Linked DNA regions of Gloeobacter violaceus PCC 7421. The protein of the gene in region 1 binds, or shares a complex with, the protein of each later gene. Links are inferred from orthologs where the notes say so. Each region holds a gene or a part of one and is shown in the gene's direction. Other genes may lie near its edges.

Region 1 (3,196 bases):
GTCACCCGCGCGCCGGTGGCCGCCAGATAGCGCGTGGCTCCGCCCGGCCCGCAACAGAGATCCAGCACGCTGCTGGCGGCGCTCAGAGAAACGTTTTGCCAGGCAGCCTGCCGGAAGTGGCGCTCGCCCCCGGCAAGCACCGCCGCCCCCGAGGTAATCGCCTCGTACAGCGGCGCGCAGGCAAAACTCCAATCGCGCAAGATCGTCGCCAGGGCGTTATTCCATGCGGGTGCCTCCATTATTGACCGGGATCGAGGCCGATCGACATTGCCCAGGTGACGGCGTACAATACGCAAGCATCTTTCACCGACGCGGATTCCATGAAGCTCAACATCAAGCGCAACGTGACCATCAAGGCAATCGTGACTCCCCGGCTGAAGGAGGAGATGATGGCCCAGTTGCAGGGTTTTCTTTCCCAGGCGGACCGCCAGCTTGAACAACTCGAGTTCCAGGGCAAGCGCGCTATTGCCGAAATCGAGCGCACCAACATCAAGCCCCTCGGTCCAGAGGCCAAAAACCAGATCGAAAACATTCGTACCCAGGTCAACGAGCAGAAAAACCAGCTGTTGCAGCAAAAAAACCAGTTTCTCCAGCAACTGTCGCAGGTGACCGGCTGGGAACTCGCCCAGGAAGTCGTTCAAGGTCAGGTCGAGAGCTACTGCGACATCCAGGCCGGGGACAACCTGGTCGAAAAAATGAACGTCGAAGTGCTCATCGAAGACGGCATCGTCAAGGAAATCCGGGGGGAGCCCTGAAGCCCACCTATACTGAATTGAGCGAGAGCGAGAGAGGAACTGTCATGCCGCACACGATTGTCACCGACGTATGCGAGGGCATCGCCGATTGCGTCGATGCCTGTCCGGTTTCCTGTATCGATCAGGGTCCCGGCAAAAATGCCAAGGGAACCAACTGGTACTGGATTGATTTTGCTACCTGTATCGATTGCGGTATTTGTCTGCAGGTTTGCCCGGTCAATGGTGCGATCCTGCCCGAAGAAAAACCGGAGCTTCAGAAGACGCCCACCTGATTTGTCGCTGCTTGAGGTGCTATGGAGCTGGCCAAACTTTCCTGGAACAGCTGGCTGAATTCGCTCTACAAGTTGTTTCGCGGCTTCGACGGCTGGCTGCTGCTCTTTGCGGTGCTGTTGTTGTCGACGGGGGTGCTGACCATCTTCAGCACCCGCCCGGAAGGCATCGAATGGAAAGCCCAGTTGGGCACGGGCCTGGTGGGCATCGCCTGGGCGCTGTTTTTGTCGCGGCTTACCTACGGCTGGCTGCAGCGCTGGAGCTGGCTGATTTATAGCTCCGCCTGCGCAATGCTTTTAGGGGTGCTCTTCACCGGAAACTCGGTCAAGGGCGCCCAGCGCTGGATCGAATTTGGGGGCATCCAGCTGCAGCCGAGCGAATTTGCCAAATTGGGGGTGATCATCGCCCTCGCCGCCCTCATCCAGCGCTATCCCATCCGCAGCTTCGGCCAGATCTGGGTGGTGCTTGGGGTGCTGGCGGTGCCCTTTTTGCTGGTCTTCAAACAACCCGACCTGGGGACCGCCCTCGTCTTCGGCGCCATCAGCCTCGGCATGCTCTACTGGGGCGGGGCGCGGCTGGGCTGGCTGGCATTGGTCGTCTCGCCGCTCATGGCCGCGATTCTATACGCCATCTGGATCCCGGCCTGGATTGTCTGGGTAGCGGCCATGGCGGTGGTCGCCTGGCGGGAGTTGGACTGGCGGTGGTGGGGGGCGATCGGCGCCGGGGCGATCAACCTGGTGGCGGGGGGACTGGGGCAGGTCTTCTGGCATCTGCTCAAGCCTTATCAGCAGCAGCGCCTCGTCGTCTTTCTCGATCCGAGCGGCGACCCGCTGGGCTCCGGTTACCACATTCTGCAATCGGAAATTGCCATCGGAGCGGGGGGGCTCTGGGGGCGCGGCATATTCCAGGGCACCCAGACCCAGCTCAACTTCATCCCCGAGCAACATACCGACTTTATCTTCTCGGCCCTGGGCGAAGAGTGGGGATTTCTGGGGGCGGTGGTGCTGTTGGGTTTGTTCTTTTGTTTGTTTGCCCGCCTGCTGCTCATCGCCCAGAACTCCGCCGACGACTTCGGTTCGCTTTTGACTATCGGCGTGTTCACGATGCTGCTGTTCCAGACGGTGGTCAACATCGGCATGACGATCGGCCTGGCGCCGGTGACGGGCATTCCGCTGCCGTTTGTCACCTTCGGGCGCTCGTTTTTGATTACTTGCTTTACGGCGATCGGATTGGTGGAGTCGGTGGCGCTGCACCGCACCAAGATGGTCTTTCCGAACTAATTCCCATGGCTGATTGCATCCGTTTGCGGGAGATCGTCTGCTACGGCTACAGCGGTGTGTATGCCGAGGAGCGCCGCCTCGGCCAGCGCTTCATCGTCGACGCCGATCTGCACATCGATCTGCGTACCGCCGGTGGCAGCGATCGCCTCGAAGACAGCCTCGACTACGGCGCTCTGGTGACGGCGGTGCGGCAGATCGTCGAAGAGCGCCAGTTTTCGCTCCTCGAAGCACTGGCCGAGGCGATTGCCCGGCGCCTGCGCCAGGATGCGCGCGTGCAGCAGGTACGCGTCGTCGTCGCCAAACCCCAGCCGCCCATCCCCGGCTTTACCGGCAGCGTCGCCGTCGAGATCTGGCGCTGAGGGTCCGCTGCACCTGCCGCTCAAGCCACAATGGTCGGGGCGTCGCGGAGCAACACCTGTGCGCTGGATCTGTTTTTCGTTATCTCTGAGCGCCGCCTGGGGACTCACCGCTGCCCCAACCCTCGCCCACACCGCCCAGGATTTGCGCGAAACGGCCAGCCTGAGTGCTATGGACCTGGCCGCTCCACTCCCGGAGGCCGCCCTCGCCCAGGCCGGTGAACCGCAAAGCGCCCCCCCCGAGGCGGACTTGCTCGATGAGGTGACGGTGAGCGCCACCCGCCGCCCGACCCGCGAGCGCGACACCACCGCCACCACCTACACCGTCAAGCGTGAGGACTTCCAGGCCCTGGGGGCCAGGACGGTCCCGGACGCCCTGGCCCTCATTCCCGCCTTCGAGACCCAACCGGCCCTGGGCGGGGTGCGCAACGCCCGGGGTCTGTTTTTGCGCGGTTTCGACGACGCCCGCTTCCAGGTGCTCAAGGACGGCCTGTCGCTCACCCGGCCCTCCAACGGCCGCAACGATCTTTCGCGC
Region 2 (3,250 bases), 2.0 Mb from region 1 along the record:
GTTCTCAGCCAGTGTATCAGCCGCGACTTACTGCCGTTTGGCATCGAGCAGCGTGCGGTTCTGGCTGTGGACGATCTGGGCGCCGAGGCGGGCGGTCTCGTTGGTGCCGTCCAGGCCCTTGGCAATCGCCACGTAGTCCTGGGCGGTGCCGCCCTCGCCGCTGGCCGCTCCAGACGGCACCAGCACATCGCCTTCGGGATTGAAGACACTGGCGTGGCCGGCGGTGGCAAAGTTCCAGCGCGCCCCGGCGGTCCCCTGACCGACGGAGATACCGAGAATCTGCTGGAACTCGGTCTGCTCCTGTTCGGTATTGGGGGTGGCGGGATTGCCCAGGTCGGTTTCAGAAGTGATGTAGTCGGTCTTCTTGGCCGGCACGCGGGTCTGGCCCGCCGCGGTGGGCTGGCCGATGGTCACAAATTCACCCGGATGCTTGAAGTTGTATTCGGCCTGACCGTTTTTGATGCTGGCGAGCACCGCCGTCGCCTCGGTGGTGCGGGCCTTGTCCGTCTGGCCGATCAGATTCGGCGCCGCGACGGCGGCCAGAATGCCCACGATCACCACGACCACCAGCAGTTCGATGAGCGTAAAACCCTTCGCTGCGCCCGCCTGCCGACGCCCTGTCCAATTACCCATACGACTTACCTTCCCAAGCACAAAAACGATTGCCATCATGACGTACCGACGCCGCTCCGGGTGCCCGGCTCCCGGAGCGCCGACTTCTGCGGTTCACCCTAGCACATCGAAGTGCCGGCGCTTCGATGGTGCTTCGATATGCTACAAGTGCACCAGAATCCGCAAGGGGAGCAAGTCTCGTGCAACTGCAGGCAGAGCGGCGCGACAAACGCACCAGCGGCGGCGACAACCGGGGATTGGTGCTGGCGGGGGTGGCGGCCCTGCTGTTGGGGGGTGTCGGGTTGCGGCTGACCTATCTGCAGGTCATCCAGGGTCCACATCACCGCGAACTGGCCGAGAACAACCGCATCCGCCTGGTGCCCATTCGCCCGCCCCGCGGCCGTATCCTCGATCGTTACGGTCGGGTGCTCGCCACCAACCGGCTTTCTTTTTCGGTGTTTCTAGAACCGATGCAGCTCAAGCCCAAGGAATGGCCCGCCGCACTGGCGCGTTTGAGCCTTTTTATCAAAGTGCCCGCCGACAAGCTCGAAGAAAAGCTCAAAGCCGCCGGGTACAACTCGCCCTATCCCGTGCGCGTCTTGCAAAACGTCGAACCGCAGCTGGTGACCGTTTTGCGCGAGCACATCCAGGAGTTGCCGGGGGTCAAAGTCGACGTCGAGTGGATGCGCTTCTACCCGAACGGTCCAGTCGCGAGCCATCTGCTGGGCTACACCGGTGAAATTTCAGAGCAGCAGCTGGCCGAACGCAAGGAGCAGGGCTACCGCCTGGGGGACATCATCGGCAAAGCCGGTGTCGAGCGGCTGCTGGAGGAGAAATTGCACGGCGAGTGGGGCGGCGAACAGGTCGAGGTGGACGCCGCCGGACAGGTGGTGCGCGTCATCGGCGAAGTGCAGCCCAAAGCCGGGCAGGACGTGCGCCTTTCGATCGACCTGGCGCTGCAAAAGACCGCCGAGGCCGCCCTCAACTCCCGCAAGAAGCGCGGAGCGGTGGTGGCGATGGACCCGCGCAACGGCCAGGTTCTCGCCATCGCCTCCGCCCCCTCCTACGACGCCAACATTCTCTCGGGCCGAATTTCCGAGCAGGACTGGCGGCGCTTGCAGACCCCCGATCGGCCCCTGCTCAACCGGGCGGTGCGGCCTTACCCCACGGCGAGCACCTTCAAGATCATCATGACCGCCGCCGCGCTCGAAAGCGGCAAGTTCAACCCCAACAGCCGCCTGGCCACCTTCGGGGGACTGCGCATCGGCGGGCGCGTCTTTCGCGATCACAACGGCCGCGGCTTCGGCACGATCGGTTTTATCCGTGCCCTCTCCCAAAGCAGCGACACGTTTTACTATCAAGTGGGCCTGCGCATCGGTCCCGACGAGATTGCCAAGTGGTCGCGCAATTTTGGCTTCGGCAGCCGCACCGACATCGGCCTGCAAAGCGAATCGCGCGGCCTAGTGCCCACCCCCGAGTGGCTGAAGCGCCGCTTCGGGCGCCAGTGGTTCGGAGGGGACACCGCCAACACCTCGATCGGCCAGGGTATGGTGCTCTCGACCCCACTGCAAAACGCGGTCATGGTCGGCGCCATCGCCAACGGCGGTTTCCGCGTGCAGCCCCATCTGGTGCTCGACAGCCGCCCGGGGCTCTCGCCGGTGGGGCTCTCCCCCACCACCCTCGCCACGATCCGCCAGGGCCTCAGCGAGGTGGTCCGCAGCGGCACCGCCCGCCGCGCTCTGTCGATGCCCGATTTGCCCAACGCCGGTAAGACCGGCACTGCCGAACATGGTGCGCGCAAGGGCGGCCGCACCCACGCCCTCTACGTCGGCTACGCCCCCACCCCCGCCCCTGAGATTGCTGTATCCGTTTTGCTCGAGAACGGCGGCCATGGCGGCTCCGACGCCGCCCCGATTGCAAAGAAAATTTACCAGACTTACTTCGTCGCCAGGGGTAAAAAAAGTGCTGCGCTCTCTCCAAAGCATGTAGAATAAGCGATTGAAATTCAGGCCCAAAGGCACTTCCAGCGATTCGCCCACCTGCTTTTGGACCTGATATTGCACGGTGAGGAGTTTTTATGAACAAAGGTGAATTAGTGGACGCCGTCGCCAAGAAAGCCAAGCTGGCCAAAAAGGACGTCGATGCGATCGTGGGTGCGGCCTTCGATGTGATTGTCGAAGCGGTCTCGCGGGGCGACAAAGTCACCCTGGTGGGTTTCGGTTCGTTTGAACCGCGCAAGCGCGCCGCCCGCGAAGGCCGCAATCCCAAGACCCGCGAGAAGATGACCATCGCCGCGACGACCGTGCCGGCTTTTTCGGCGGGCAAGCAGTTTCGAGAAGCCGTCTCCGGTTCTGCCCAAGCGGACTAAGTGATTCAAACACCCCTTCCTGCCCACGGCGGCGACCGCCAATGGGCGGCACGGATCGCCCGCTGCCGCATCGAAGAACTTGTGGATTTCTCTGCCAGCATCAACCCCCTCGGTCCCCCCCCTGGGGTACAGGCCGCCTACGGCGAGGGTTTTGCCGATCTATTGCATTACCCCGCTCCCCACGGCAGCGACCTGCAATCGGCCCTCGCCGCCCGCCTGGGAATCGAGCCCGAGCGCATCGTCTGCGGCAACGGGGCGGCGGAACTGCTC

The links.
Region 2: the proteins of rodA (region 1) and mrdA are in contact, whole or in part, in a crystal structure (PDB 6PL5), measured with the Thermus thermophilus proteins. The link is inferred for Gloeobacter violaceus PCC 7421 from one-to-one orthologs. Residues at the interface, in WP_223903423.1 of Thermus thermophilus: Phe161, Val165, Phe168, Val169, Leu172, Pro198, Tyr199, Glu202, Tyr211, Arg212, Asp213, Gln220, Val221, Gln223, Ser224, Ile226, Ala227, Ile228, Gly229, Ser230, Gly266, Phe267, Val270, Leu274, Tyr277, Gly278, Leu281, Phe285, Leu289, Arg297; in WP_223903432.1 of Thermus thermophilus: Arg4, Ile5, His6, Leu8, Ala9, Phe12, Ala15, Leu16, Leu19, Gly20, Arg22, Ala23, Trp24, Leu26, Gln27, Val28, Tyr31, Tyr34, Leu36, Leu43, Thr45, Asp47, Lys156, Gln157, Gly158, Ser160, Val184, Leu201, Glu202.

Annotation. Positions count from the first base shown.
Region 1 is NC_005125.1:1,594,102-1,597,297, forward strand. What follows is about bases 292-3,176. They hold rodA (rod shape-determining protein RodA), read left to right. Parts: upstream 292-1,048; coding sequence 1,049-2,305; downstream 2,306-3,176. Other genes in these bases: GLL_RS07730 (YlqD family protein), read left to right, coding at 321-755; GLL_RS07735 (indolepyruvate ferredoxin oxidoreductase subunit alpha), read left to right, coding at 800-1,027; folB (dihydroneopterin aldolase), read left to right, coding at 2,311-2,664; GLL_RS23420 (TonB-dependent receptor plug domain-containing protein), read left to right, coding at 2,723-3,176. In the rest of the region: GLL_RS07725 (class I SAM-dependent methyltransferase), read right to left, coding at 1-239; more of GLL_RS23420, read left to right, coding at 3,177-3,196. UniProt on the Escherichia coli protein: Peptidoglycan polymerase that is essential for cell wall elongation. Also required for the maintenance of the rod cell shape. Functions probably in conjunction with the penicillin-binding protein 2 (mrdA).
Region 2 is NC_005125.1:3,622,519-3,625,768, reverse strand. What follows is about bases 271-3,209. They hold mrdA (penicillin-binding protein 2), read left to right. Parts: upstream 271-812; coding sequence 813-2,606; downstream 2,607-3,209. Other genes in these bases: cobD (threonine-phosphate decarboxylase CobD), read left to right, coding at 2,981-3,209; GLL_RS17670 (HU family DNA-binding protein), read left to right, coding at 2,690-2,980; GLL_RS23520 (prepilin-type N-terminal cleavage/methylation domain-containing protein), read right to left, coding at 271-633. In the rest of the region: more of GLL_RS23520, read right to left, coding at 28-270; more of cobD, read left to right, coding at 3,210-3,250. UniProt on the Escherichia coli protein: Catalyzes cross-linking of the peptidoglycan cell wall. Responsible for the determination of the rod shape of the cell. Is probably required for lateral peptidoglycan synthesis and maintenance of the correct diameter during lateral and centripetal growth.